Regions from separate parts of the Sphingobium sp. CFD-1 genome, predicted to be linked through region 1. Evidence: predicted binding sites of a transcription regulator. Region 1 holds the regulator's gene; each other region holds the start of a gene.
What was found. Region 1 encodes LexA, which represses DNA repair genes until DNA is damaged. Its sites were predicted from a motif close to GTTCCNCNCTTGTTCT; they were not measured.
Positions count from the first base shown of each region.

Region 1 (7,596 bases):
AACAGTTCGATGGCGCGTGCGATGGAGATGATTTCCTCGTCCCCATGGCCCCAACCCAGCCGGAGCAGATAGTTGAGCACCGCTTCGGGCAGCATTCCCATTTCGTCGCGATAGGCATCGACCCCCAGCGCCCCATGGCGCTTGGAAAGCTTCGCCCCGTCCGACCCGTGGATCAGGGGGATGTGGGCATAGACCGGCTCTTCCCAGCCCATCGCTTTGATAATGCCTAGTTGACGGAAGGCATTGTTCAGATGGTCGTCACCGCGAATGACATGGGTGACGCCCATGTCGTTGTCATCCACGACAACAGCCAGCATATAGGTGGGCGTGCCATCGGAGCGGAGCAGGATCATGTCGTCCAGTTCCGCATTCTGGACCACGACACGGCCTTGCACCGCATCCTCGATCACCGTTTCGCCTTCGCGCGGCGCCTTCAGCCGGATGACGAAGGGCGCGTCTGCGGGCGCCTCGGACGAGGCACGGTCCCGCCAGCGGCCGTCATAGCGCATCGGTTGCTTCGCGGCGCGCTGCTGCTCGCGCAGTTCCGCCAGTTCTTCGGGCGTCGCATAGCAGCGATAGGCATGGCCGTTCGCCAGCATCTGATTGGCGACTTCCGCATGGCGCGCCGAGCGCCCGAACTGAAAGACCGCAGGCTCGTCGCCGCCAAGGCCGAGCCATTCCAGGCCGTCGAAAATCGCGGCCACTGCTTCCTCGGTGGAACGGGTCCGGTCCGTATCTTCGATGCGGAGCAGGAACTTGCCGCCATGGTGCCGCGCGAACAGCCAGTTGAAAAGCGCGGTGCGGGCGCCGCCGATGTGGAGAAAGCCGGTGGGGGACGGGGCAAAACGGGTCACCACCTGCTTGTTCATTCCCGTTGCACTCACCGAAGAATTCCCTGACATTCGCCCTGCCTATTCATGAACGCGACGCCCCCTAGCATGGCTTTTGAGTCTCCACAAACTTCCGTTCGGGAGAAGGGGAAGGCGTGGCGTCAGGCCTTGGCTTTTTCATTGGAACAATGGCTGGAAAAGGAAAGGGAGCAAATCCCGCTCTGGGTTCCGGTGGGATTGGGAATCGGGATCGCGACCTGGTTTGCTTTACCCCATCGGTGGGCGTGGCTCGCTTTTTGCTGTGTCACCCTGGCTCTGGCCAGCGCCGCTGTCTTGCTGCCGACAGGAGGTCGCGTAAGGAGGATGGCGGTTTCGGCGGGGATACTCGCCTGTCTGGGTTGCCTGCTCATTTGGGGCAAGTCGGCGCTGGTGGGAGAGCCGCCGTTGCAGCGCGCCACATTCGCGGTGCTTACGGGCGAAGTCCGGTCGGTGAGTCCCGTTCCTTCGAAAGACATGGTTCGCTTGCTGCTGCGGCCGGTAGGCGCGCCGGAGCTTCCATCCCTGGTGCGGGTGAATGTGCGGGAGGCGGATATGTCGCCCGCCATAGATCGAGGAGCAACTGTTCGCTTCCGTGTGCGGTTGATGCCGCCGGCGCCACCCAGCTTGCCGGGCGGCTATGATTTTGCCGCGCGGGCTTATTTTCAGGGGATAGGGGCAACGGGACGCGCCTTGCCGCCCATCGCCGTCATCGCGCCCGCGACGGGTGGGCCTGACATGAGGAATCGCCTGTTCTCGCATATTCTCGATCGGCTGAAAGGGCCGGCGGGAGGCATTGCCGCCGCGCTCGCCACCGGCGATCAGGGCGCGATTGCGGAGGACGATGCGGAAGCGATGCGGCGCAGTGGCCTCGCGCATCTGTTGTCCATCAGCGGACTGCATGTGACGGCTTTGATCGGCGCGGTCATCTTCCTGCTCATGCGGACGATGGCGATCAGTCGCCGGGCGGCGCTGAATTGGCCTTTGATGCTGATCGCGGCGACGGGCGGGGCGTTGGCGGGGATCGGCTATACCTTGCTGACGGGCGCGGAGGTTCCGACCGTGCGCTCCTGCATCGCCGCGCTGCTCGTGCTAGGCGGTCTGGCGCTGGGGCGGGACGCCATCACCTTGCGGCTCGTGGCGACGGGAGCGCTGATCGTGCTGTGCCTGTGGCCCGAAGCACTGGTCGGGCCGAGTTTCCAGATGAGTTTCGGCGCCGTGATCGCAATTATCGCCTTGTCGGAGCACCCGCGATTTCGCGCTTTCGCTGCGGCGCGCGATGAAAATGGCTGGCGCAAGTTCGGGCGTTCGGTCGCGGTCTTGTTGATGACAGGCTTTGCGGTCGAACTGGTGTTGGCGCCGATCGCTTTCTTCCATTTTCACAAGGCGGGTATGTTGGGCGCATTCGCCAATATCATCGCGATCCCGCTTACGACCTTTGTGGTGATGCCGCTGGAGGCCTTGGCGCTTCTGCTGGATCTGCTGGGTCTGGGTGCTCCGGCGTGGTGGGCGACTGGCAAGGCCTTGGATTTCTTGCTGTTGATTGCCCATGGCGTCGGAGGAAGTCCCATGGCCGTGGCGCTGGGACCGGCGCTGCCGAACTGGGTCTTTGCCGTAATGGTGATGGGCGGGTTGTGGTGTCTGCTGTGGCGAAGCGCATGGCGCTGGTGGGGGTTGGCGCCCGTTGGAATCGGGCTCCTGGCGATTTTGCTCAATCCTCCGCCCGACATATTGATCACCGGCGATGGCCGCCATGTCGCCTTGCGAACCGAGGGGGATGGCATGGCTTTGCTGCGGGACAGGGCGGGTGAATATGTGCGCGATGCCCTGACGGAAAGTGCGGGCTATGATGGAACTCTCGAATCCCTGGCCAGTCTGCCGCAGGCACGCTGCTCCGCGGATCTGTGTTCGGTCCTGTTGGACAGGGGAGGCAGATCCTGGCGGTTGCTTGTCACTCGCAGCCGCATGTTTGTCGAAAGAAAAGCCTTCATGCGCGATTGCCAATGGGCCGATATCGTCGTCAGTGACCGTCGCTTGCCTCAATGGTGCCGACCCAGGTGGCTGAAGGTGGATCGCTCTATGTTAGCGGCGAGAGGTGGTCTCGCCATCAATCTGGAGAATGGGACGATTCGCTCTGTCCATAGCCCGCATGACGCCCATCCCTGGATGCCGCGCCGCGGACGCACCGATCACAGCAGATCGCGTTAGATCTGATGCAGGCCGTGCGCTCTCATTCTGTTTCGCCGCCTGGGTTACTGAAAAGTAGCCCTGATCCTTCGCGCGATGCTTCAACTATATCGGCGCAGCAACCCGGCCAGCTTGCCTTGAATGCGAACCTGTGTGGGATCGTATAGCTGAGGCTCATAAGCGCTGTTGGCGGGATCAAGTCTCACCCTTTTGCCGTCGCGGCGGAAATATTTGAGCGTGGCTTCATTGTCGTCGATGAGGGCGACCACTATCTGGCCTTCCCGCGCTACGTCGGTTTTCTGGATCAGCGCGAAATCGCCATCGAGAATACCGGCATCGACCATGGAATCGCCCGCTACCTCCAGCGCATAATGGTCACCCGCGCCTAGCAGAGCCGCCGGAACGGAAAGCATATTCTGCCCCTCCAGCGCCTCGATGGGAACGCCCGCTGCGATCCGTCCATGCAGAGGGATTTCGATGATGTCATTAGCGGCGATGGGCAAGCTGACGGGCGCTTGCGACGTGGCGGCAGGCATCTCCTTTGGCAGGCGATGCATGGCGTCCGGCAATTTCAGCACTTCCAAAGCCCGCGCGCGATTGGGCAGGCGCCGGATGAAGCCGCGTTCCTCCAGCGCATTGATGAGGCGGTGGATGCCCGATTTGGATCGCAGGTCGAGCGCGTCCTTCATCTCTTCAAATGAGGGGGATACGCCGCGCTCTTCCAGGCGGGTCTGGATGAAGCTCAGCAACTGTTGCTGTTTGGGCGTCAACATGCCTGCGATCTCCAATGGAACGGATGGAGAACGCATAGGAAACGGAAGGGGGCAAGTCAAGCGGTTAACCGTTGGTCGCATTTGCGCGGAACGGTGAGTGGGACGGGCCGTTGTCAGGCTACCCCTTCAGGTGGAGAGGTTAGGAGAGTGACCATGCCCAACCAGAACGATCAGGACAAACAACAGCCGCGCCGCGAACAGCAAGGCGGACGTCAGCAGCAGCAGGAGAATAAGCAGGGCCAGATGGGCGATGAGCGCCGCAAGGACTCCAATCCCGGCAAGCAGCAGCGCTGACAGAAGTTGATATGTCTTTTGGAAGGGGTCGCGATGCGGCCCCTTTCTATTTCTATGCCGGGATGGGAAGAATATCGACGATATCGCCGGTCTTGGCCGGAGCGGAATGCGCGCGACGCAGGATCAGGCAGTCCGCACGCGCCATTGCAGCCGTCGCCGCGCTATCCTGCGACGTCACGGAAACGATTCCTCCTTCGGCCCGAAAGGCGCGTAGATAGTCGTCCCGTTCTCCGGTAGCCGGCAGGGGCGCGGCAAGGCGGGCACTGGCCAGGACGGGGAGGGGCGATGCGGCTCCTCCCATATGGCGGGCCAGTGGCAACAGGAACAACATGGCAGTTACGAAGGCGGAAACCGGATTGCCCGGTAGACCGAGAAAAGCAGAATGCCCCAGCTTTCCTGCCATGAGCGGTTTTCCGGGACGCATGCGGATTTTCCAGAAGTCCAGCGATCCGCCCGCCTGGGTAAAGGCGGGACGAACCAGATCATGATCACCGACAGATGCGCCCCCCGTCGATAAAATTATGTCAGCCATTTTAGCCTTTTCAAAGGCTTGTATCATGGTTTCGAGATCATCTGGAACTATTCCCAGATCGAGGATGTCGCAAGGCACGGTGCCGAGCATTGCCATCAGCATCGGGGCATTGGATGAAGGAAGCTTGCCGGGAGGCGCAGACTCGCCGGGCGCCACGAGTTCATTGCCCGTCGATAATATGGCTATGGTAGGGCGCTTGCGAACCGGAAGGGTTCCGTGCCCTGCAAGGACGGCAAGGGCGATCTTCGCAGCGTTCAATTGCGCCCCGCCCGCAAGCAATGTTTGATGGATGTGAAAATCCGACGCAGTCGCGCGGACATGCAGACCTGGCGTCAATGGTTTGTCCACGCCGCGCAGCACATCGCCGGTCAGTTCCGCATTCTCCTGAATGAGAATGGCGTCAGCTCCCGGAGGGAGCGGCGCACCGGTGAAGATGCGGCAGGCCTCGCTTTGTGCCAACGCAGTAGGCAGATAGCCACCCGCGGTGCTGGCGTCGGTCACGCGCCATGGTCCGGGCCATTCTGCCGCGCGCACAGCATAGCCGTCCATCGCGGAAAGATCGGCCCAAGGTTGATCGCGATGGGCCGCGATGTCCTGCGCCAGCCAGCGGCCGGCGCAAGATGTGACTGGAACCTCTTCCACCGGAAGGGGCGGGGTCAGCGCGAACAGTCGCGCCTGCGCTTCCGATACGGGGAGGAGGCTCATGACGCCGGCGCGTGCCAGTCGCCTGACTTGCCGCCCGTCTTGGAAAGCAGGCGCACGCCATCAATGACCATGGCCTTGTCCAGCGCCTTCGCCATGTCGTAAATGGTGAGCAAGGCGACAGAGGCCCCGGTCAGGGCTTCCATCTCCACGCCGGTCTGGCCAGCCGTCCGGGCGGCGACCGTCACGGTTACACCCTCTTCGTCGAGGTTGAGATCGACCGTCACGGAACTGAGCGGCAGGGGATGGCAGAGCGGGATGAGATCGGACGTCCGCTTTGCCGCCATGATCCCAGCGATGCGCGCGACGGCGAGCACGTCGCCCTTCTTTACCTGACCGGCGGCGATGGCGGCGGCGGCGTCCCGATTCATCGTGATGCGCCCGGTGGCGACGGCCTGGCGAGCGGTGGCGGCCTTGTTCGACACGTCGACCATGCGCGCCGATCCGTCCTCATCCAGATGGGTGAGGCCGCCGGTCATTCGCCGGTCAGCAGATTGTGGGTGGCCGCTTCCAGATCGGCCTGTCGCATGAGCGATTCCCCGACGAGGAAACAGCACACCCCATGGTCGGCCATCGTTAGCAGGTCGGCGTGACTACCAAGGCCGCTTTCAGCGACGAAGGTGCAGCCTTTGGGCGCCTTGTCCACCAGTTCATAGGTGCGGGCGAAATCGACGGTAAAATCGCGCAGGTCGCGGTTGTTGACGCCGATCAGGCGGGATTGCAGCTTCAGGGCGCGCTCCAGTTCATGCGCGTCATGCACTTCGATCAGAGCGTCCATGCCAAGGCCAATGGCGGCATCCTCTATTTCCGCCATCTGACTGTCCTCGAGCGCGGCGACGATGATGAGGATAGCGTCCGCGCCGATGGAGCGGCTTTCCAGAACCTGCCACGGATCGACGAGGAAGTCCTTGCGGATGACGGGCAGGGCACAGGCCGAACGAGCGGCCATCAAAAAATCTTCATGCCCTTGGAAATAGGAATGGTCGGTCAGGACCGACAGACAGGCCGCACCGCCTGCCGCATAAGCCTGGGCATGGGCGGGGGGATCGAAGTCGGTGCGGATTAAACCCTTGGAAGGACTGGCCTTCTTGATCTCCGCGATCAGGCCGAAGCCGGAGCGGGCGGCATCGTCCAATGCCTTGCGGAAGCCGCGCGGCGGTGTCTGCTCGGCGGCGCGGGCATGGAGCGTGGAGACGGTCATCGCGGCCTTGCGGGCGGCGACTTCATGGCGCTTCGTTTCGCAGATCTCGATCAGCTTGTTGGTCATTTATAGGCTATCCAGCAATTGAGGAGCGCGTTGGCAAGGCCCCGGTCGATGGTTTCGGCGGCTTCCTCGACCCCTTCCCTCACATCGGGGACGGCTCCCGCGACGACAAGGGCGGCGGCGGCGTTCAGGAGCACCGCATCGCGATAAGGCCCCGGCTCGCCCTGTAGCAAGGCGCGCAGGGCGGCGGCGTTGTGCTGCGGCGATCCGCCGCGAATGGCGTCGACCGGATGGGTGGGCAAGCCGGCGTCGGCGGCGGAGAGGCGGCGCATGGCGACGATGCCGTTGCCGGTGACTTCCGCCACGTCATTTCCGCCGGCGAGCGAGAGTTCGTCCAGCCCTTCGTCGCCCGAGACGATCATGGCGCGGTCGACGCCGATCTGGGCCAGCGCCTGGGCATAGATGGGGACATAGGCGGGCCGCGCGATGCCGACGAGCTGGCGGCGGACATTGGCCGGATTGGCGAGCGGACCCATAAGGTTGAAGATGGTGCGGCGGCCGATGGACTTGCGGATGGGACCGAGCCGCTTGAGTGCCGGATGATGCTTCTGCGCGAAGAGGAAGCAGATGCCGAGGTCGGCGAGGGTGGCTTGCGCGCTTTCGGCGATCCGGTCGAGATCGAGGCCGAGTGCTTCGAGCGTGTCGGCGGCTCCCGCCTTGGAGGATGCGGCGCGGTTGCCGTGCTTGGCAACCGGAACGCCTGCGGCCGCGACGACCAGGCTGACCGCGGTCGAGACGTTGAGCGTATGATGCCCGTCGCCTCCCGTGCCGCAAACATCAATGGCTCCGGAGGGGGCATCGATCGGGATCATGCGCGCGCGCATGGCGCGGGCGGCGGCAGCGATCTCTATGGCGGTTTCGCCGCGTTCGGCCATGACGATCAGGAAGGCGGCGATCTCCGCTTCGGGCAAATCGGCATCGAACAGCATGGCGAAGGCGCGGGCGGCCTCTTCTGCGTTCAGTGGGGCGGCGGGATCG
Region 1 is NZ_CP084398.1:2,261,323-2,268,918, reverse strand. It holds gene gltX (glutamate--tRNA ligase) at 1-869, opposite strand, end outside; gene LDB26_RS11460 (ComEC/Rec2 family competence protein) at 939-3,074, shown strand; gene lexA (transcriptional repressor LexA) at 3,155-3,826, opposite strand; gene LDB26_RS11450 (hypothetical protein) at 3,980-4,120, shown strand; gene LDB26_RS11445 (molybdopterin molybdotransferase MoeA) at 4,173-5,357, opposite strand; gene moaC (cyclic pyranopterin monophosphate synthase MoaC) at 5,354-5,833, opposite strand; gene trpC (indole-3-glycerol phosphate synthase TrpC) at 5,830-6,621, opposite strand; gene trpD (anthranilate phosphoribosyltransferase) at 6,618-7,596, opposite strand, start outside.

Region 2 (7,596 bases), 1.5 Mb from region 1:
GAGGTGCCCGTAAGCCGGAAAGGCGAACCCAGCCGAACTCGCCGCCCGCTGCTGCGCCTTGGCGCGCCAGGTGGACAGCCGCGCAGGCGTGGGCCGGTCCAGAAAAAGCATCCCGCCAATGGCGCTTTCCACTTCCGCCTCGATGCCGGGGCGCAGCGCGTGCAATATCCGCACCATGCGCCGGACGCGAGAGGAATGCTGGTCGATCGCTTCCAGATTGTCGCGGATCGGCTGTTCGCGCGGAATGTCGCTCAGCGCCCCGAAAATGGTGCGAAAAAAGCCCGGCAGCCGCGTGTCTCCGGGCATTTCCTCCTCCGCTTCCCCTTCGCGGTTCAGGCGGATGGAATGATGTCCCGGCTTGGGATCTATATAGACGAAACGGCGATCCACTTCCCGCCGGGAGGGCCGGTTGCTGAGCGCCCCTATGGCTTGCGCGAAGGGCGCGTTGGCAAGGACGGAGCCGTCGATCAGCACTGCGTCCTCCGCCACGCCCTGCGCCACATGCCGTGGCAAGGCCCGCGCCAGAAAGGCGTCGCGCGTGGGCCATGCGCGATGACGGCGTTTCAGCACCGCATCCAGTTCCCGCACGGTGAAGGGCGGGAAGGCTCCCGGAAAGCTCGCCGTCGCCCGCGCCGCAAAGACCAGTTCGGCGGCATCGGCAAAGGCCCGCCGTCCGTGCCCCTGCGCGCGGAAGCCGATGGAGAGGCGATGCTCCGTCTCGATCACCTGTGGCGGGCTGTTGAGCGTCAGGCTTTGCGGATGCCCTTCGAAATCGGTGACGGTGACGAACAGATCCAGCGGATGCCCGTTGGGCAACAGCGGCGGGCCGCCTCCCGTCGCTTCCATCGCGTCGAAGGCGTCGAGGATCATGCCGGAGAAGATCTCCCCGCCAAAGGGTGGCTCGAACCAGCGCGAACGGATGAAGCGGGACAATTTGCGCCGCACTTCCTCTCGCGTGTCGGGCGCGACCGTGCGCTCCACCGTATCGCCAGGCCGCCGTGCCGCCACCCACACCAGGGGTGTTGCCCAGAATTTCGTGATCGCCCGGGCGGGGCGGGCATCGGGAGCCAGCAACTGATCGACATCGGCATTTTCCAGCCACATGTCGGTCAGCGGCTCCAGCGACTGTCCCGTCTCGATCGCCTGCGCCAGAAAGATGCCGTTGATCCCGCCCGCGCTCGCCCCGGCAATGATGTCGGGCATGATCCGCAGCCTGATGCCGCTTTCCTGCTCCATGGCTTCCAGCAGGCGGCGATAGACGGCTTCGGTGCTGCCCTGGTGCGGCGTCCCGTCATGAAAACCCCGGCTCGCCCGCGCCAGCCGCCAGATCTCCTTGGTGATGCCGTGCATATATACGGCAAGGCTGATGCCGCCATAGCAGACCAGCGCCAGCCGGAGTTCCTTCTCCCTCATGCCTCATGGATCGCAGAGCGGACGAAGCTTGTCGAGGGGGCGTCAGTCAAGCCGGAACTCCGCCCAGATCGGCAGATGGTCCGACGCCTTGCGCGCCGCCGCGCTTTCATGGACGCCGCTATCCGCCAGCTTCAGCCGCCCGCAATGCATGATCCGGTCGAGTCGCGCCACCGGCCGCCGCGCATGGAAACTCCGTCCGCAGGGCGCAAAATTATAGTGCCGCGCGAAGTCGGCCAGGCACCCCCGGTCCGCGCTCCATTCATTGAGGTCGCCCATCAGCACCGTGGGCATTGCCGCGCCCTGCGCCGCCGCATGGATCATCGCCGAAGCCTGTCGCCGCCGCCACAGGCCCGACAGGTCCAGATGCATCCCGAACACGCGTATGGTTGCGCTGTTCAGCGTCACTTCCGCCATCGTTGCGCCGCGCGGTTCCAAGCAGGGGAGGTGAATCACATCATGCGCGCCAACCTCCGCACTCTTGCGGACGAGAATCGCATTACCGTGCCAGCCCATTGAGTCGGTCTGCACATTGAGCGGCACAGCCTTATAGCCGCTCTGGCTGTCGAGCAGCAGCGGCGGGAGAGCCGCCGACCGCACGCCGAATCGCCTGTCGGCTTCCTGAAGCGCGATGATGTCGGCGTCGACTTCGTTCAGCACGTCGATCACTCGTTCTGGGATGCGGCGGCGGTCGGTGCCGATGGCCTTGCGGATATTGTAGCTGGCGATGCGAATGGACTTCATGGTGATGTAATGCGTCAGAAGCCCCTTCGTTTCCAAGGGGCAATGCAGCTTGCTCGCTCTTGAATTTCTGCATCCGGCCAGTTGCGGACAACCCACCTTCGTTCAGGGCGAATGGAGATAAGGGAATGTCCACCCTCCACCCAAAGGCGAAAATCCTAACCAAACCGCCAGCCGGGATTGTGTTCTATATATGTTCTGATATGCGTGGATCATGGCAAAGGCAAAGCGTAAATTCGTCTGTCAGCAATGCGGCACCATATCGGGCCGCTGGCAGGGCCAGTGCGACGATTGCGGGGAATGGAACAGCATTGTCGAGGAAGCGGCCGAAACCATCTTTTCCGCGCGCCACGATCTTCAGACCGGAGGCAGGGGGATTTCCCTCGTCGGCCTGAACAGCACCGTTCAATTGCCCGACCGCACCAGTACCGGGATAGCCGAGTTCGACCGCGCATTGGGCGGCGGCATCGTCTTCGGTTCCGCCACGCTGATTGGTGGCGATCCGGGTATCGGCAAATCCACGCTTCTCCTGCAAGCCGCCGCCCGCATCGCTGCCCGCGGTCTGTCGGTCGCCTATATCAGCGGGGAGGAAGCCACCGATCAGGTTCGCCTGCGTGCCCAACGCCTCGGCCTTGGCACGGCGCCGGTGCAACTCGCCAGCGCCACCTCCGTCCGCGATATATTGACCACGCTGGGGGAAGGGGAGCCGCCTGCGCTGCTCGTCATCGATTCGATCCAGACGATGCACAGCGACCTGATCGAAGGCGCGCCCGGCACCGTCAGTCAGGTTCGGGCCTCGGCTCAGGAACTCATCCGCTTCGCCAAGCAGCGCGGCACCGCGCTTGTCATGGTGGGCCATGTGACCAAGGATGGCAGCATCGCCGGTCCCCGCGTCCTCGAACATATGGTCGACACGGTGCTGAGCTTCGAAGGCGAGCGAAGCCACCAATATCGCATCCTGCGCGCGATCAAGAACCGCTTCGGCGGCACAGATGAGATTGGGGTCTTCGCCATGGTGGCAGAGGGGTTGGAGGAAGTCGCCAACCCTTCCGCCTTGTTCCTCACCCACCGTGATGAAAGTGTGACGGGGGCAACGGTATTCCCCGCGCTGGAAGGGACGCGCCCCGTTCTGGTCGAAATCCAGGCGCTGGTCGTCCGCCTGTCGAGCGGCGCGACGCCTCGCCGCGCGGTGGTCGGTTGGGACAGCGGGCGGCTCGCCATGGTCCTCGCCGTGCTGGAGGCGCGCTGCGGTCTCAGCTTTTCCACCTGCGAAGTCTATCTGAACGTGGCGGGCGGCTATCGCCTGTCGGACCCGGCGGCTGATCTTGCCGTTGCCGCCGCGCTTATGTCCGCGCTCACCGAACGCCCGGTTCCCGCCGATGTCGTGCTGTTCGGTGAAGTGGCGCTTTCGGGCGAAATCCGTCCCGTCGCTCATGCGCCGCTGCGTCTGCGCGAATCGGCCAAGCTCGGCTTCAACCGCGCGTTCGTTCCTGCTGCCGCTGCCGATGGTGTGAAGGGCATTTCGGTCAGCGGTTATCGTGCTCTCTCACAGCTTGTTGACCAGATGCTCGGGCGCGGATAGCCAGCCATGCCATGAACGCCGTCGACATCCTCGTCCTCCTCGCCATCGGCGGTTGCGCCATTTTCGGTTTGATGCGCGGTTTCGTGCAGGAAACGCTCTCGCTGATTGCCTGGGTGTTGGCGATCTTCGCCATCCGTTTGTTCCATGCTTCGGTTGCTGAACTGCTGACCCCGCTCATCGGTACGGAAAGCGGCGCGGCGATGCTGGCGTTGGTGCTGGTGTTCGGCGTGACCTTCGCGGCGGGAAAACTGCTCGCCCATGCCATCGGCAAGCGCACGCGCCAGTCGATCCTTGGTCCGGTCGACCGTGTGCTCGGTGGCGGCTTCGGCGCGATCAAGGGCCTGATCGGCGCGACCCTGTTCTTCCTCGCTTTCAGCCTTGTCTACGATACTTTCTACGGCAGCGGCGCGCGCCGCCCCGATTGGCTGTCTGACGCGCGCACCTATCCGCTGCTCAACGCGAGTGGACAGGCGATCAGCGAATTTGTCGCGGAACGACGCGCGCAGAAGCCTGCGGAACCGGCAGCGAATTAAGACGCAGATCCGGCGGGCGGCGGTTTTTGGCTAGGCTTTGCCGTTAAACAAGCCCGTGCTCCTGCCTTCGCGGAGGCGCGGCATATATGGGATCAGTGGTCAGTTCGCGAAGCCATCAAGGCGGACAAAAGCCGCCTCCTACAACCACCCCTTGACCCGATAAGCCTGCACCGTCGCCTTCAGTCCATCCTCGGTCGCTACCTCCGGCGACCACAGTGCCCTGGGCGGATGTTGCCCCATAGCGGCTACCCAGTCGGGGTGACAGAAATAGCGCACCCGGTCGGGCGTCAGCTTCGCGCCCTTGCCTCGGAAGAAACGGTCCATCCGCGCGCCCGCGCCCAGCAGCCACGCGGGTGTCGCCATGGTCCGCACCGTCCGCCCCAGCGCATGCCCGATTGCCTGCCCGAAATCCTGATGATCCCATCCCTGTGGCGTGCCGTCATCGACCTCATAGGTCTGCGCGAGGCTCATATCCGTCTCGCCCGTCAGCGTCAGCAGCAGTCGCGCCAGATCGCTGACCTCGATCACTGAAAGCCGCCCGCCCGGTGGCAGCAGCATCACGCCCCGCTTCGCCATGCGGAACAGTTCCAGCATCTCCTGGTCGCCCGGTCCGTAAATAGCGGGCGGGCGCACGATGGTCCAATCCAGCCCGCTGGCTTTCACATGCCGTTCGGCCAGTTCCTTGGACCAGCCATAGTCCGACAGTCCCGGCTCGCGCGCGGCCAGCGAAGATACATGCACCAGCCGCCTGACACCGCGCTTTCGCATGGCATCGACCACCGCCATCGTCCCGCGCGCATTGCCGACCTCAAAGCTGTCGCGGTCCGGCGCATTCACCACGCCTGCAATATGAATCACCGCGTCCACGTCGCGCACCAGCGTATCCAGCGCGGCGGCATCGTCCAGCGACCCTGGCACCCATTTAAGCCGTGCGCGCGGCGGTTGCGCCCGGCGGGTAAGGGCGCTTACATAATATCCGGATTCCAGCGCCTGGTTGAGCGTTTCGGCGCCGACGAATCCCGTCGCGCCGGTCATGGCGATGCGAAGTGTCATGGGGAGTCAGACCATCGCCAGATGGTCGCGATGGACCAGCACCGATCGGGGCAGATGACCCAGCAGCGCGGCGATGTCCTCGCTTCGCTTCCCTGCGATCCGCGCGGCTTCCTCGCTATCATATTCGATCAGGCCGCGCGCGATCACCCGGCCGTCCTCCGTCAATATATCGACCACATCGCCCCGTGCGAAAATGCCTTCCACCTTCGCTACGCCTGCCGGGAGCAAACTGTTGCCCTTGCCCAGCGCCTTTTCCGCGCCCGCATCGACGACGATCCGCCCGCGCACCGTCAACCGGCCCGCCAGCCATCCCTTGCGCGCGCGCTTTGCGGGGGCAGCGAGGAAGATCGACCCGCGCCCGCCCTTCGCCCAATGAGACAGCGGCGCTTCCACCTTGCCCGAAATGATGGCGAGGTGCGCGCCCGCGCTCGTCGCGATTCGCGCGGCCTCGATCTTGGAGGTCATGCCCCCCGATCCCATGCCCGAAGCGGACCCGCTGTCCGCCATGCCCGCGATCCGCGCATCGATGCGCTCGATTGTCTCTATCAACATGGCCTTCGCATCGGCATGCGGGTTGGCGCTGTAAAGCCCATCCACGTCCGAAAGGAGCACAACCGCGTCAGCCCGTGCCGCCTGTCCGATGCGCGCCGCCAGCCGGTCATTGTCGCCGAAGCGGATCTCCGCCGTGGCCACGCTGTCATTTTCATTGACCACCGGCACGACGTTCAACTGCATCAGCCGCTCCAGCGTCGCCGAAGCGTTGAGATAGCGCCGCCGATTCTCCAGATCGTCCAGCGTCACCAGCATCTGCGCGGCGGTGATGCCGTTTTCGTGCAGCAAGCTGGCCCAGCATTGCGACAGGGTGATCTGCCCGGTCGCCGCCGCTGCCTGCGCGTCTTCCAGCGACCCGCGCCCGCCCTTGGGGAGTTTCAGCCGCCGCGCGCCCAGCGCGATGGCCCCCGACGACACGATGATGACCTGCTGGCCCGCCGCGCGTCGCTCCGCCACATCGGCGACCAGCGTGCGGAGCCAGTTTTCACGCACCTGGCCATCGGGATCGACCAGCAATGCCGAGCCGATTTTGATGACCAGACGGCGGATTTGTGCGGGTAGGAAGCCGGAGAGAGGCGTTACAGGGGCGACCATGTGCTTTCGCCTTCCTCGCCCTCATCATCCGGCGCGTCGCCCTTATTCTGTGCCTCCCCCAGCAAGGGCAGCACGGCGTCCAGCAAAGCGCCTACGCCTTCGCCGGTCGCGCCGGAGATGATGAACATATCGACCACGCCCGCCTCGTCGCGAAGCTGCGCCGCGATGTCTTCCATCAATTCCTGCCCCAGCAGGTCGCCCTTGTTCAGCGCCACCAGCTGCGGTTTTTCGTCCAGCCCCGCGCCATAGGCGGCCAGTTCGTCCTGCACGATCCGAAATGCCTCGACTGGATCGTCGCCTGTCGCGTCGACCAGATGCACCAATACTCTGCACCGCTCGATATGCCCCAGGAATCGGTCGCCGATCCCCGCACCCTCGGCCGCGCCTTCGATCAGGCCCGGAATATCCGCCAGCACGAACTCCCGATCCCGATGGAGCACGACGCCCAATTGCGGCTTGGTGGTGGTGAAGGCATAGGCCCCCACCTTCGCCTTCGTATTGGTGACCTGATTGATGAAGGTCGATTTGCCAGCATTGGGCATCCCCAATAGCCCGACATCGGCCAGCAGTTTCAATCGCAGCCACACCCACATTTCCTGTCCCGGCCATCCCGTGCCATGTTGGCGCGGCGCGCGGTTGGTGCTGGTCTTGTAGGACAGGTTGCCCCGCCCGCCGTCGCCCCCGCGCAGCAGCACGAGCCGTTGCCCGACCTGGGTGAAGTCGGCCAACACCTCCTGCTCCTCATATTCGGGGATGCCGTCCTCGTCCTCCGTGCCTTCGATCGGCTGGGGATCGGAGAGGATCTGCGTGCCGACGGGAACCTTGATGACCAGATCGTCGCCGCCAGCGCCATAGCGGTTCTTGCCCGCGCCGGGCATGCCGCGCTGTGCTTTGAAATGCTGGGTATAGCGAAAGTCGATCAAAGTATTGAGGCCTGCGACGGCTTCAAAGATGATGTCGCCTCCCTTGCCCCCATTGCCGCCGTCGGGGCCGCCATATTCCACATATTTTTCGCGCCGGAAACTGACCGCTCCGGGGCCGCCCCAGCCGGACTTGATGAAAATCTTGGCTTGATCGAGAAAGTGCATCGCGCGCCCATAGCCGCTTATGCGGTGAAGTTAAACCGGCGAT
Region 2 is NZ_CP084398.1:767,949-775,544, forward strand. It holds gene LDB26_RS03820 (patatin-like protein) at 1-1,413, opposite strand, end outside; gene LDB26_RS03825 (endonuclease/exonuclease/phosphatase family protein) at 1,456-2,154, opposite strand; gene radA (DNA repair protein RadA) at 2,366-3,733, shown strand; gene LDB26_RS03835 (CvpA family protein) at 3,745-4,266, shown strand; gene LDB26_RS03840 (NAD(P)-dependent oxidoreductase) at 4,405-5,319, opposite strand; gene proB (glutamate 5-kinase) at 5,326-6,465, opposite strand; gene obgE (GTPase ObgE) at 6,450-7,553, opposite strand.
Region 2: the regulator LexA is predicted to act here: its motif matches at 2,336-2,351, upstream of radA (DNA repair protein RadA).

Region 3 (7,596 bases), 260 kb from region 1:
TCTTATATCCCGAAGATGGCACCGGATCGCCATTGTCGCCCGGCATGGTGGCGGCCGGGGGATCGGATGCATCCATTGAATCCTTCAGTCCTTCCTCCAGCTTCTCTTCCGTCGTGACGGCATGGTCCTGCGCGTCGGTCGGTCGCTTGTCACCCGCCTCCTCCCGGCTGTTGGGCCGGATATCGCTCTTGTCGGACATAATGGCTCTCCTTGTTGGACCGGAACACCGGCCCTCTGCCAAAGGAAAACGGATGCCCATGGGCGGGGGTTCCGTCAGGCGCTTCGACCAATGGTCAGCGTCTTTCGACCAGCTACACGACAGACACGCGACAGCGGATGCCCTTTGGCGTAGACCGGCAATATGACGTTTCTTCCCGAAGACGGCGAACGCGGCGTGCCGCCCGCCATTGCGCTCTATTCCATCCTCGGCTTCTGGCTCTTCTACGCCATCCTCGTGTCGCTGCGCGCCGCCGTCATGGGATTTGAGGCGCAGGACGCGCTGGCCGCGCGGCGCATGGTGGTGACGGTGATCGGCGTCGTCGCCACATGGGTTCTCTATCTGGCGCTGCGCCGGTTCGATCATAAGCCGCTCAGCGTCCGCATCGTCGCGGCCTTTTCGCTGGCGGCTCCCTTTGCGCTGGCGATGGCGGCGGCGAATTTCTACATCTTCAACGTCTATGATCCCGTGGGCCTGTTCCCGGATTCCGATCCGGCGAAATATGAAAAAGCGGGCTACGCCCTCATGTCGATCGTGGAAGACGCGATCAGCCGCTATTTCTTCCTCGCCGCCTGGGCCGGTCTGTATCTGGCCATTTCCTATGCCAGCGAAGCGCATCGCGTCGAACGCCGCGCAGCGCGCCTCGAACGCGCGGCGCAACAGGCGGAACTGCGCTCGCTGCGTTATCAGGTAAACCCGCATTTCCTGTTCAACACGCTCAATTCCCTGTCCTCCCTCGTCATGAAAGATCGGCGGGACGAGGCGGAGCAGATGATACTCTCCCTATCCAACTTCTACCGCACCAGCCTGACCGGCGATCCGCTGGAGGATGTGCCGCTGGAAGAGGAAGTGCACCTTCAGAAGCTCTATCTCGACATCGAAGCCGTCCGTTTCCCCGACCGCCTCATCACGCGCATCGATGTGCCCCCATCCCTGCTTCACGCCTGCGTGCCGGGCCTGATCCTTCAACCGCTGGTGGAAAATGCGATCAAATATGGCGTGTCGCGCACGTCCGCATCCGTCACCATCACCATCGCCGCGCGTGAGCAGGATGGGATGCTCCGCCTCACCGTCACCGATGACGGCGACAAGCCGCCCAGCGCATCGGACGGCGGCAACGGCATCGGCCTCGCCAATGTGCGCGACCGGCTGGCCGCCCGCTTTGGCGATGAAGGCCGCATATATTATGGTCCGCGTGAGGGCGGCGGCTTTGCGGTCGAACTTGCCCTTCCGATCATCCGACGGGGCTGCTGAAACCTATGACCTCCATCCGCACCATGATCGTCGATGACGAACCGCTGGCCGTTGAACGCCTCCAGATGCTCTGCGCCCGCGAACCGCGCATCGCGCTGGCGGGCACGGCCAATGACGGGGAAGCCGCGCTTCGCCTGATAGAAGGGTTGCAACCCGACCTGGTGATGCTGGACATCGCCATGCCGCTGCTCGACGGCATCGGCGTGGCGCGCGCGATCGGCCGCATGGGATTGCGCCCAGCCGTCATCTTCGTCACCGCCTTTGAAGGCTTCGCGGTGGAAGCGTTCGATCTCGCCGCGGTCGATTATCTGCTCAAGCCTGTGGCGCATGACCGCCTTTCCCGCGCGATCGACCGCGTCGAACTCGCGCTGCAAAGCCGCGCGCTGGCCAGCCCCGCGCCGTCGGCCGAACCGGAACCTGAATGGGCGGAGGAATTCTGGGTGCCGCACCGCTCCGAACTGGTCCGCATCGCCGCCGGCCAGATCGACCGGATCGAGGCGGAGCGCGACTATATGCGCCTGCATGTGGGCGCTCACAGCTATCTGCTGCACCAGACCATCAGTTCGCTGGAGGAAAGGCTGGACCCGCAGCGTTTCGTCCGGCTCCACCGCTCGCATATCGTCCGGCGCGACCATATCGTCCGGCTGCGTCATGACGGCAGCGGCGTCTGGTTCGCCTGCCTCGCCTTGGGCGGGGAAATCCGCATCGGCCGCACGTTCCTTGCCAACGCGCGGGCCATGACGGGACGCTGACGTCCAAGCGGCACACAGAAAAAGGCCCGACAATGCCGGGCCTTTTTCCTTTCTGGGACCGCGCCCTTCAATTGGCGAAAGCGGAATGCGGGGCTTTCCCCGCCTCGGCATAGCGCGCCTTGGTTTCCGCCCGGGCGATGGCGGCGGCGACCGGCGCCTTGACATGGGCGATGGCCGCGCTGCGGCAACGGGTGGCTTCGGCCAGATCCCGGCTTCCGCACACCCTGCCGGCGGCGCGCCCGATACGGCTTTGCAATTCCCTTTGATCCGCTGCCTGCGACAGGTCCAGATCGCCGAAACGGACCTCAAAAGTGCGGCCGTTGGACATAAAGGTTTCCGCGCTGGCGCTGCCCGCGATCAGCGAAGCGGCGGCAAAGGCGGCAATGGAAAGGGTCTTCAAGGGGGCAAACATGGCAAAGTCTCCTCAACTGCTTGTCTTGCCGGTTCGTCGCTCGGGGGGATTGAGCGACAAACCGGGGATGAAAACGGAGGCTCGATCGGTTGGGGGAAAGCGCGTCGCCGCCGTTGCCCTTTCCTTTTACGGCGGTGGCGGGCGCGATGCCTGCCGCCTTCGATGGACGGCGCGCTTCATCGCCCAACGGCACATCCATCGACAAAAGGCAGATAGCGCCGGACAAAAGACATGACGAACGACATGAACACCCGGACAAGCGACATTTCCTTAACGGAAACTCCGAATCGAAACGGTCAGGCGCATAACGAAAACGCCCCCGGCGCAAGGGAAGGCCGGGGGCGTATCCAGGATGCTGTCGGGCACTCCAGGATTTCGAAACTGTCATCTATCAGACGACACGCTCACGCGTTAACCGTCTCTGAACAGGGGGAAACCCCCTCTTGGGATGCCTCATGATAGTCGAGAAACGCCATTCACCCGGCGCCAATCGACAGTCGGCCGCCAATTTCCGCTCGACAGCGTCCCCAGGGGACGAACGGGCTGCCTGCGGCTACCAACGACATTTGGCAGGTAAAACCATTAACGCTACGTTTCCGTAACGTCAATTGGCTTTGCGTCCTATTTTGGGAAACAGGACAGGGGGTATTACCTATTTTCCAGCCACCAGTTGCGCCCGCCACTTTACCAGCACGGACTCGGGAACGCGAGGCCTTTCCGGTGCATCCTTGCCTTCGCGCAGCTTTTTCCGGTCTTTTTCCGGTGGGTTGGCAATGCGAACGCGCACCGGCGCCACCCCCTGGACATGCATGCCAAGCTGTTCCGCGGCACCCCGAGATAAGTCAATGATTCTGCCATTTCTGGCGAAGGGTCCGCGATCATTTATCCGCACCAATATCGTGCGCCCGCTGTCCAGAGACGTCACCTCGACATAGCTCGGCAGCGGCAAGGTCGTGTGCGCGGCAGTCACCGCCTTGGGCCGAAATCGTTCGCCATTGGCTGTCTGATTGCCCGATTCGCTGCCATACCAGCTCGCATAGCCCAGATAGTCATAGGTTGGATCGGCCGCGGGCACATAGGTCACGCCCCGCACGCTATAGGGCTTGCCGATCTTCACCGGCACGTCGCTTACCGGCCTGTATCGCACACCCCCGCCACAGGCCGCCAGCAGCACCGTCGCAGCCAGCACGCCGCCGCGCATCCCTTTCGCCATTCCACCGCTCATGCGGCGGACCCTAATGCGCCGCGCGGCGGGATGGAACCCCCGCGCCCTTCCCTTTCCCGCAACCGATCCTATCTTGGCGGACAGATGCGAAACGCGCACTTGCCCCAATAGAACAAATCTGGAACAAGAAGACCCCATGAGTCTCACGCATATTTCCGTGCGCGGCGCGCGCGAGCATAATCTCAAGGGCGTGGATGTCGACCTGCCCCGCGATGCGCTGGTGGTCATCACCGGCCTGTCGGGTTCGGGCAAGTCCTCCCTGGCCTTCGACACCATCTATGCCGAGGGACAGCGCCGCTATGTGGAGTCGCTCTCCGCTTATGCGCGTCAGTTCCTGGAGATGATGCAAAAGCCCGATGTCGAGCATATCGAGGGCCTGTCCCCCGCCATCTCCATCGAGCAGAAGACGACCAGCCGCAATCCGCGCTCCACTGTCGCCACGGTTACGGAAATCTACGACTATATGCGCCTGCTTTGGGCGCGCGTCGGTATCCCCTATTCGCCTGCCACCGGCCTTCCCATCGCCGCGCAGACCGTCAGCCAGATGGTCGACCGCGTGATGCAATTGCCCGAAGGCACCCGCTTCTACCTGCTCGCCCCCGTCGTGCGCGGCCGCAAGGGCGAATATCGCAAGGAACTGGCAGAGTGGCAGAAGGCGGGCTACACCCGCGTCCGCATCGACGGGGAAATATATCTGATCGAGGACGCACCCGCGCTCGACAAGAAATATAAGCATGACATCGAAGTCGTGGTCGACCGCCTCGCCGTCGAACCCGACATGGGCACCCGCCTCGCCGACAGTTTCGAGCAGGCGCTCAAGCTGGCGGACGGTCTCGCCTTTGTGGACCTCGCTGACGGCGTCGTCCCGGGCCGCGAAGACGAAGCGCAATCCGCCGACAAGAAGATGAAAGGCGCCGGCATCCCCGCCAACCGCATCGTCTTCTCGGAAAAATTCGCCTGCCCGGTCAGCGGCTTCACCATCGCGGAGATCGAGCCGCGCCTCTTCTCCTTCAACGCGCCGATGGGCGCCTGCCCGGCCTGCGATGGCCTGGGCGAACGGCAGGAGTTCGACCCCGAACTGGTCGTTCCCAACGAAGCCCTTTCCCTCAAGAAGGGCGCGGTCGTCCCCTGGGCCAAGTCCAACCCGCCCAGCCCCTATTATATGCAGGTGCTTGGCTCCTTGGCGAAGGAGTTCGGTTTCTCCCTCGAAACGCCGTGGCAAGACCTTCCCGGCGAGGTGAAGCTCATCATTCTCCACGGCACCGGCGGCAAGCCTGTCACCCTGCGCTTCGTCGACGGCAAGAAAAGCTACGAAGTCCGCAAGCCGTTCGAAGGCGTGATCGGCAATCTCAACCGCCGTCTGCTCCAGACCGAATCCGCCTGGATGCGCGAGGAATTGAGCAAATATCAGACCGCCATGCCCTGCGAGACATGTGACGGCGCGCGCCTCAAGCCCGAAGCTCTCGCGGTCAAGATCGCCGGTGAGGACATTTCCATGTCCACCCGCCGCAGCGTGGTCGATGCGCTCGCCTTCTTCTCCACCCTGCCCGACAAGCTCACCGACCAGCAGAACCAGATCGCCCGCGCCATCCTCAAGGAAATCGTCGAGCGTCTCGGCTTCCTCAACAATGTCGGCCTCGACTATCTGAACCTCGACCGCACCAGCGGCACCCTCTCAGGCGGCGAATCCCAGCGCATCCGCCTCGCCTCGCAGATCGGCAGCGGTTTGTCGGGCGTTCTCTACGTCCTCGACGAACCTTCCATCGGCCTCCACCAGCGCGACAATGACCGCCTGCTTATTACCCTCAAACGCCTGCGCGATCTCGGCAACACCGTCATCGTCGTGGAGCATGATGAGGATGCGATCCGCGCCGCCGATTATATCGTCGACATGGGACCGGGCGCGGGCGTTCATGGCGGCGCGATCGTGGCGCAGGGCAGTCTCAACGAACTGCTCGCCCATCGCGACAGCCTCACGGCCGATTATCTGAACGGCACCCGCCGCATCGAAGTGCCGGCCAGGCGACGCAAGGGCACCGGCAAGAAGCTCACCGTCCACAACGCCCGCGCCAACAATCTGCGCGGCGTCACGGCCAGCATCCCGCTCGGCACCTTCACCTGCATCACCGGCGTCTCTGGATCGGGCAAGTCCAGCTTCACCATAGACACCCTCTATGCGGCCTCCGCCCGCGCCCTCAACGGCGCGCGCATCGTCGCGGGCGCGCATGACAAGGTGACGGGCCTCGAATATTGCGACAAGGTCATCGACATCGACCAGTCGCCCATTGGCCGCACCCCACGCTCCAACCCCGCGACTTACACGGGGGCCTTCACCAACATCCGCGACTGGTTCGCGGGTCTGCCCGAAGCGCAGGCGCGCGGTTACAAGCCAGGCCGTTTCTCCTTCAACGTCAAGGGCGGCCGTTGCGAAGCCTGTCAGGGCGACGGCGTGCTCAAGATTGAGATGCACTTCCTCCCGGACGTCTATGTGACCTGCGACGTCTGCCACGGCGCCCGCTACAATCGCGAGACTCTCGAAGTGAAGTTCAAGGGCAAGTCCATCGCCGACGTGCTCGACATGACGGTCGAGGACGCGGTGGAGTTCTTCAAGGCCGTGCCGCCCATCCGCGACAAGATGGCGATGCTGGCCGAAGTGGGGCTGGGCTATGTCAAGGTCGGCCAGCAGGCCACAACCCTGTCCGGCGGCGAAGCCCAGCGCGTCAAGCTGGCCAAGGAACTCTCCCGCCGCGCCACCGGCAACACGCTCTACATATTGGACGAGCCCACCACCGGTCTCCATTTCGAGGACGTCCGCAAGCTGCTGGAAGTCCTCCACGCCCTTGTCGAGCAGGGCAACAGCGTGGTGGTGATCGAACATAATCTGGATGTCATCAAGACCGCCGACTGGATCATCGACATGGGACCAGAAGGCGGCGTCAAGGGCGGCGAAGTGGTGGCCGAAGGCGCGCCGGAAAAGGTCGCGAAGAACAGCCGCAGTTTCACCGGACGCTATCTCGCCCCCTTGCTGGGACTGGAGGCCGTGGCGGCGGAATGAGCCATGAGGGGCCATCCCGATTTTCCAACATATGTAGGAAAATGCCCCACCTGCGGCCTCAGGCAAACTGGTTTCAGTTCTCTACTTCCCTCTGTAAAAGACCGCCCGCCGCCTCTTCTCTTCCATTCGCCGCGCCCTTTCCCTTGACCCGGAACAGGAACGCCCGACGGCCCGTTGTCCGGCTCGACCGTTTCACAGGCCAAGGAGTTCTCCATGATCCGCACCCTCATCTTCGGCGCCATCGCAGGCTATGTCGGCAAGAAGCTCTATGACGAAGGCAAGCTGACAGCCTTCAAGGACGACCTCAACACCCGCTACAATCAGGCGAAGGCCGACCTCGTCACCCGGCAGGCGCCGGGGAATCCCACGCCATCCTCATCCACCATTCCGTAATGCCGGCCCGCAGTTTTCCGCTGATCACCGAAACATTGCGCGCATCTCGTGCCACATGATGTGACAGAGCTACGCAACCTTCCCCGCTCCGAAGGGTTGGTGAAAAGCCAATAAGGAGGAATGTTTATGCGCACCCCCATTCTCGCCATTGCCCTGGTCGCCATGTTGCCGCTCGGCGCCTGCGCTTCTGACGGCTATGGCGACCGTTATGGCTATGACCGGCCCGGCAGCTATGATCGCCCCAGCCATCGCGGCGACCGCCGTGACGGGCAACGGCATCACCGTCGG
Region 3 is NZ_CP084398.1:2,517,878-2,525,473, forward strand. It holds gene LDB26_RS12755 (hypothetical protein) at 1-199, opposite strand, end outside; gene LDB26_RS12760 (sensor histidine kinase) at 362-1,471, shown strand; gene LDB26_RS12765 (LytTR family DNA-binding domain-containing protein) at 1,477-2,223, shown strand; gene LDB26_RS12770 (UrcA family protein) at 2,291-2,635, opposite strand; gene LDB26_RS12775 (septal ring lytic transglycosylase RlpA family protein) at 3,288-3,860, opposite strand; gene uvrA (excinuclease ABC subunit UvrA) at 3,997-6,915, shown strand; gene LDB26_RS12785 (hypothetical protein) at 7,129-7,308, shown strand; gene LDB26_RS12790 (glycine zipper 2TM domain-containing protein) at 7,435-7,596, shown strand, end outside.
Region 3: the regulator LexA is predicted to act here: its motif matches at 3,970-3,985, upstream of uvrA (excinuclease ABC subunit UvrA).

Region 4 (7,596 bases), 400 kb from region 1:
GGCGCGGCGGTGAAGGTCATGGGGGTGGGCTGATCGGAGGAAGCGGTCACATGCGATCCGTTACAAGGAATGGGAAAAAAATGCGCCCGGCTTTTGACAGCGCGGTTTCGCTATGGCAAGGCGCGCGACGCTTCGCGGACGACGATGTCGTGCCGCGTGATTTCTGTTTGAGCACTTTCGAGAAGGACAAGGCCGGACATGGTCAAGGCTGAATGGGGTACGAAGCGTACTTGCCCGAAATGCGCCACGCGCTTCTATGACCTGGGCAAAGATGACCCGGTCACCTGCATCAACTGCGGCACCGCCTGGGAACCCGAGCCGGTGCTGAAGTCGAAGCAGCCGCTGCCTTACGAGGAGGCGCCCAAGAAAGTCATCGAAACCGCCGATGGTGAACGGGAGACGGCGGACGACGATCTGGACCTGGATCTGGACGTTGATGACGATGGCGATTCGCCGGATAATGACGTCGATCTGGGCGGCGATGATGACCTGGGCGTTGAAGCCGCCAAGGATAGTGGCGACGACGATAACTAGAGCATTTTCGCGTTGATCTTTGACAGTCAACGACATGGAAAATGCGGTATAAAAAGCTACGGAGCGTTTTCGCTCAAAAGGAAAATGCTCCAACTGATTTTTGCACTTGCCAATGGGATCGCTGCCATTTAGAGGCAGCGCTCCCAAGGCGCCGTGCCCCAAGCGGCGCAGCAAGATGGAGACGGGGCCTTAGCTCAGCTGGGAGAGCGCCTGCATGGCATGCAGGAGGTCAGCGGTTCGATCCCGCTAGGCTCCACCATCTTTCCGACATTTCTGAAAGTCAGCGGATGGGAGATTTTCTCTGTTCGCTGGAGACGGGGCCTTAGCTCAGCTGGGAGAGCGCCTGCATGGCATGCAGGAGGTCAGCGGTTCGATCCCGCTAGGCTCCACCAAATTCCCGTAATATTATGGCAGCCAGGCTGTATGAGCCGTTGGCGCTGAATTCGTTGAAGTGCGGACTTTCGACGGCTTGGGGCGCAGGCTGTGAAACATTGTCGATCGACGACCAGCAAGGGACGGACTATGCGATCGTTGCAATCCCGATTGCAGGCTTTGTGCAGCCCAGCCTATTTATCGACATGATGACGAGTTGCGCTACACAGACCCTCTTCCTTCCCGGCGCTGGCGGGAGCGCTTCGTTCTGGAAGCCGGTTGCTGACCTTGCCGGGCTGGATGGCGTATTCTTCGGCTGGCCCGGTCTTGGTGACGAACCAGCAAATCCCCAAGTAAACGGGTTGGATGACCTCGTGGACATGGTGCTGGATCATGTCAGAGAGCCAGTCAACATCGTCGCACAATCGATGGGCGGCCTGATCGCAATCAGGCTCGCGCTCGCGAGGCCAATGATGGTCAAACGCCTTGTTCTTGTTGTCACCTCCGGTGGGGTGCCTGTCGCAGACCTTGGTGGCTCGGATTGGCGGGCGGACTATTTTGCCGCTTATCCCGGCGCTGCGTCGTGGATCGCCCATCCCACAGAAGACTTATCGGACAGGATCCCGTCAATCGACGCCGCTGCGCTGCTAATCTGGGGCGATAACGATCCGATCAGCCCGATTGCAGTGGGAGAACGGCTATCCGCGCTTTTCCCAAACGCACAGTTGTGTGTCATCCCCGGCGCGGACCACGATCTTGCACAAACGCACGCTGAAATAGTCGCAAACATGATTGAACGACATCTGTCGGCGGCCATGTAAACTGCGCCGCATTGGAGCGGCCGCTGTCGACAGCCTTCATCTTGCTGCATCAGGTCGCCGCTGCTCCCGCACAGCGACGCTTGGCAGGCCATGCACGCCTCTCTCGCTCTCTCGTAGCCACTCGTCAGGCGAGATTGACGAAACTGTCCATCACCCGCTTGCGCCCGGCTGTTTCGAAGTCGATCTCCAGCTTGTTGCCTTCAATCTCGGCCACTGTGCCGTAACCGAATTTCTGATGAAAGACGCGCAGCCCCACAGCCATGTCATCACGCCCCTTGTTCCCCAGTGAAATGGCGGAAGCGCGGGCCTCCACAATTCGAACGGGCTCGCGGCTGAATTGTCCACCCTGTTGGGCGCGTTGCCAGCCGGGGCCTCGTCCGGTGCCGCGCCCGACATCGGCGAAAGGATCGGCGCGCTCCGACCAGTTGGCACGCCAGAGGGAAGCGCCGCCTGCCATGCTGCTTTCTTCTTCCACATGTTCGGGGGGAAGTTCGCTCACGAAGCGGGACGGGATGGAACTGGTCCACTGACCATAGATGCGGCGGTTCGCGGCGTGGAGGACGGTGCATGATTTCCGCGCCCGGGTAAGCGCGACATAGGCCAGGCGGCGCTCCTCCTCCAAGGCGGACAGCCCTCCTTCATCCAGGGCGCGCTGCGAGGGGAAAATCCCTTCTTCCCAGCCGGCGAGGAATACGGTGTCGAATTCCAGCCCCTTGGCGGCGTGAATGGTCATGATGGTGACCTTGCGCTCCTCCGCCTGCGCCTCATTGTCCATGACGAGACTGACATGCTCAAGGAACGCGCCGAGCGTCTCATATTCCTCCATAGCGCGGGCAAGTTCGTTCAGGTTTTCGAGACGGCCCGCGCTTTCCGCCGTGCGTTCGGCTTGAAGCATGGCGGTGTAGCCGCTTTCGTCAAGAATCTGCCGGGCAAGCTCTGCATGCGGCAGTTGCGCCGCCCGGTCGCGCCAGCGTGCAAGATCGCCGATGAACGCGCCCAATGATCGCCGCGCCTGTGGGGTCAGTTCATCCGTATCGAGGATACGGGCAGCCGCCAGCGCAAGGGGAATAGCCTCGGCCCGCGCAAGCCGATGAAGTTTTTCGACCGCCTTGTCGCCTAGCCCGCGCTTGGGGACGTTGACGATCCGTTCGAAGGCGAGGTCGTCCGCAGGCTGGTTGACCAGCCGCAGATAAGCGAGCGCATCGCGGATTTCGGCGCGTTCATAAAAGCGGAATCCCCCCACGATGCGATAGGGCAGGCCGATCTGGATGAAACGGTCCTCGAACTCTCGCGTCTGGTGCTGGGCGCGGACGAGGATGGCGACCTCGTCCAGCGATCGGCCGCTACGCTCGATCGATTCGATCTCGTCCCCGACGCGGCGCGCTTCTTCCGGGCCGTCCCAGACGCCGATGACATGGACCTTCTCGCCCACATCGATATCGGTCCAGAGCGTCTTGCCAAGGCGATTGCCATTTTCCGCGATCACACCGGAAGCTGCGCCCAATATATGAGGCGTCGACCGGTAATTCTGTTCGAGGCGGACAATCTTCGCGCCGGGAAAATCCTTTTCGAAGCGTAGGATGTTGGCAACTTCCGCGCCGCGCCATGAATAGATCGACTGGTCATCATCGCCCACGCAGCAGATGTTCTTGCGCTGCTGGGCAAGCAGGCGGAGCCAGAGATACTGGCTGCTGTTAGTGTCCTGATATTCGTCCACCATGATATAGCGGAACCGCTGTTGATAGCTTTCGAGCACATCGCGGTGGCGCTTGAGGATCGTCAGAACATGCAGCAGCAGGTCGCCGAAATCGCAGGCGTTAACGTCGCGCAGCCGGGCCTGATAGGCGGCATAGAGCTTCTGGCCGCGCCCGTTGGCATAGGCTTCGCTTTCGCCCGCACCGATTTCCTCGGGTGTGAGGCCCTTGTTCTTCCATTGGTCGATCAGGCCGCCAAGCTGGCGCGCGGGCCAGCGTTTTTCGTCGATGCCCTCCGCCTGGATGAGTTGTTTCATCAGGCGCAACTGATCGTCGGTGTCGAGGATGGTGAAATTGGATTGCAGGCCGACCAGTTCGGCATGGCGCCGCAGCATCTTCGCGGCAATGGCGTGGAAGGTTCCAAGCCATGGCATGCCTTCCACAGCCGGGCCGATCATGCGGCCGACACGCTCGCGCATTTCCCGCGCGGCCTTGTTGGTGAAAGTGACGGCGAGGATTTCCGAGGGATAAGCGCGCCGTGTAGCGATAAGATGGGCAAGGCGAGCCGTTAGCGCCGCAGTCTTGCCGGTGCCTGCCCCCGCGAGAACGAGGACTGGCCCTTCGGTCGTCAGCACGGCCTCCCGCTGGGGCGTATTGAGGCCCTGAAGATAGGGTGGATCATTGGGGGAGGGAGCGACGGTCGTCATGTGTGAAGCAACTAGGATGGGCGGGGTAACAGAACAAGGGCTGCAGTCTTACAGTGATGTGGAAAGTATGAGAACAAAAGGGGAATGATGCAAGGAGAAAGGCTATGGCTACGGGACGATGCCAATGTGGGGCAATCCGGTATGAAGCGCGGGGTGAACCGGTCTATAGCGCATTGTGCCATTGCGCCGACTGTCGCCGGAGCGCGGGCGCGCCGATGGTAGGGTGGGCGTTGTTCGCCCAAGAGGATCTGACCATAAGCGGAGCGCCGGTGCTCTACCCGTCATCTGAAAATGCAACGCGGCATTTTTGCGGGAAATGCGGAACGGGACTTTTTTACACCAACCCCGTCACTTTTCCCGGCATGGTCGATATTCAAACCGCGACATTCGACGATCAATCGCTTTTTCCGCCCGTCATTCATGTGCAATATGTGGAGGCTGCGCCGTGGATGGAAAATGTACACAACCTTCCTAAATTCGATCGATATCCCGAAGCCTGAATCGGGGCGTCGCTTGACGGCGCAATAGCAACGGCTTGTCGCCACGGCTGGAACGCACACGTCACGATTCCGGTTCTTCATCAGCCCAAGCGGCAGAACGGGGTGAGAAATAAGGAAGGAAAATCCCGATGAGATCGATCATTTTGGCGGGTGCCGCCATGATGTGTTTCACGACCGCCATCCCTGGCGCTTTTGCACAGGAGATGCCGACAACGGACGCGCCGCCAGCCGGGAGTGAGATACCCTCGCCGACGGCCCCTTCCGCAGGACAGGCGCCGGCTCAGGCCGATCCCAATGCGGCGCAGCCGGAGGGAGCGGTGCCTCCGACCAGCGATATGCAACCGGCTCCTTCAGACGTGCCGAATGATCCCACCGCGCCGGTTGGCTCTTCGTCAAATCCCGTGACCATGGGCGGTAATATGACGCCTCCACCAACCGAGGCCAAGGACTATCCCGTGTGCAGCAAGGCGGTACAGGACAGCTGCATCAATCCGGGTGAGGCACGAAAAGCTAGAAAGGCGAACCGCAAGCCCGGTTGACCGAAGGAATCCGCGCCGGGAAGGAAAGGATACTGTCACTCCGTGCTCCCGGCGCGATTTTGGGCATGGATTTCATCCCATATCGGGATGCAGTTTTTCTGCGATCTGACAGGCCGCTCAGATGTCGGCGCGCAATAGCGTCAGGCGGGCCTTGCCGACGTCGCGGGTAACATCGACCGTAAAGCCACCGACCTCCACATCCTCACGTCGGTCCGTTTCGATACTGATCCAGGTAGCAGGACCGGTCCATCCGAGGCGGCTGAGTTTGTCGAGCGCCACTGCGCCTGCGCCGGTATTATAGGGCGGGTCCATGAAAATCAGGTCCAGCGGCCGGGGCGCCGGACCAAGAGAGAGAACGCTGCTCTGCCGGATGTCAGGACGGATGCCCAGGCGGTCGCCATTGGCGCGGATCACATCGAGGGCGGCCCGTTCCTGCTCAACGAAGAGGCAGCTTGCCGCGCCGCGCGAAAGGGATTCGAATCCCAGCGCGCCGGAGCCCGCGAAGAAATCACCGACCGCAAGACCCTCGAAGGAACCGAGGCGGCTAAGCAGCATCGAGAAGAGTGTTTCGCGAGTGCGATCCGCAGTGGGGCGGGTCGCATCACCCTTTGGAGCAGTGAGGGGACGGCCACGCCATTGGCCTGCGATGATTCTCATGATCGAATTTCCGTCTGGTGACGCTGTTTGAAGGTTCGGGTGGTCCGGGATGGGTTATGTAATTCGTCGGGGCTTAGGCGGGAAGGCCATTATGGGTGGGAGCTGGTCTTTTCCCTATCCCATTCGCAGAAGCTGCCGAAGGCGCAGTGGATAGCTCCGACCAGCTCACCCCTTCGTTCCTTTCAGACTCTTGCGAAAGAGGATGAGGTCATGCTGCCGCACTTCCTCAACCGCGCCGGAGGCCAACTCGCCCAAATGGAAAGGACCATAGCTGGTACGGATCAGACGGCTCACCTGAAGTCCCAGATGTTCCAGCACGCGGCGGACTTCCCGATTTTTGCCTTCCGTCAGGGTCATTTCGATCCATTGGTTGCGTCCGGTGCGCCGCTCCAGATTGGCCTCGATCCGGCCATAGCGGATGCCGTCGATCTCAATGCCATCGAACAGGTCTTCGAGCTGGTTCTGGCTGACTTCACCGAAGGCGCGCGCGCGATAAGTCCGAGGCACGCCGGTGGAGGGCAACTCCATCTGACGCTTGAATTCGCCATCGGTGGTGAGAAGCAGCAGGCCCTCGGTGGTCATGTCGAGCCGTCCGATCGGCATGACGCGGGGCAGGTCGGCGGGCAGTTTGTCATAAATGATTGGCCGGCCCTTGGGGTCGTGCTCGGTCGTCAGGAAACCTGATGGCTTATGGAACAGGAACAGGCGGGCGGGGGCGGGCTGGTTCACCGGGATGCTATCGACCGTCACGCCATGCAAAGAAGCGAGCAGGGTGGCGGGCGTCAGGACAACCTCACCATTCAGGGCGATGCGGCCTTCGACAATCATCCGCTCGATTTCGCGGCGGGATGCGACACCGGCGCGGGCGAGAAGCTTCGCGATCCGCTGTGGTTCCGTCTTGCCGCCGGCATTGGCGGCAGCGCGCGCCGGATGCGGATTGGCTGGATGCGATGCGGGCTTCCCGGCTTTGCCGGGAGCGGGACGGGGTGGGCGCGAGCCACTGCGTGCACGGCTGTCAACGGGTTTTCCAACACCGGGCTTTCCAGGGGCGCCAGGGCGAGCAGGGCGGCGCGGTCCTGATTTTTTTGGCGGTTCCACGGCTCATTCCTTTTCGCGGCAACTGGCTCTCCCCATATGGGGAGAACATCGGCATGTGTGACGAACGGTGCCGAGCAGGCGCTTGCGCGAGGGTTGGAGCCTTTCGCGCCGGAAACCAAGCGCATGGGCGCGGCATTATTGGCACATGGCGGAAACAGGGCGGGTCGGCAAATGTTTTTCGGGCTGATCAAAGGGGAAAAGACAGCGCCAGGCCGGGGACGTGCGATCCGCACGATACTAGTGGTCGAGGATGAGCCGCTGGTAGCTTTTGACAATGAACATAGCTTGTCCCTTGCCGGTTATCGTATAGCCGCCACCGTCGACGATTATGACCACGCAGTCCGCGCCATGGACGAGGAAAATGTTGACCTGGTCATTACGGACGTCGCGTTGCAGGGTGAACGAAGCGGCATCGACGTTGCTCATCACGCGCAGCAAAGAGGGCTGCCGGTCCTGTTCGTGACGGGGCGATGCCCGCCTCCGGCGCGTCATCTGGCAATTGGCTGCCTGGCAAAACCCTATGATCCGCGCGACCTGATCGCATCGATCGCCGTGTTGGACAGGGTGTTACGCGGAGGTAGCGTCACGCGTTTTCCAGCGGGGTTGAGCCTCTTTGCCGAGGCGATCTGACCGCAAGCCGCTTGTTTCCCATATTTTTGCTCATATGGTGCCCC
Region 4 is NZ_CP084398.1:1,863,365-1,870,960, reverse strand. It holds gene aroA (3-phosphoshikimate 1-carboxyvinyltransferase) at 1-50, opposite strand, end outside; gene LDB26_RS09550 (TIGR02300 family protein) at 199-534, shown strand; tRNA gene LDB26_RS09545 (tRNA-Ala) at 718-793, shown strand; tRNA gene LDB26_RS09540 (tRNA-Ala) at 851-926, shown strand; gene LDB26_RS09535 (alpha/beta fold hydrolase) at 1,026-1,727, shown strand; gene LDB26_RS09530 (ATP-dependent helicase) at 1,852-4,128, opposite strand; gene LDB26_RS09525 (GFA family protein) at 4,233-4,628, shown strand; gene LDB26_RS09520 (hypothetical protein) at 4,757-5,167, shown strand; gene rsmD (16S rRNA (guanine(966)-N(2))-methyltransferase RsmD) at 5,285-5,824, opposite strand; gene LDB26_RS21535 (pseudouridine synthase) at 5,990-6,922, opposite strand; gene LDB26_RS09500 (response regulator) at 7,094-7,552, shown strand.
Region 4: the regulator LexA is predicted to act here: its motif matches at 4,199-4,214, upstream of LDB26_RS09530 (ATP-dependent helicase).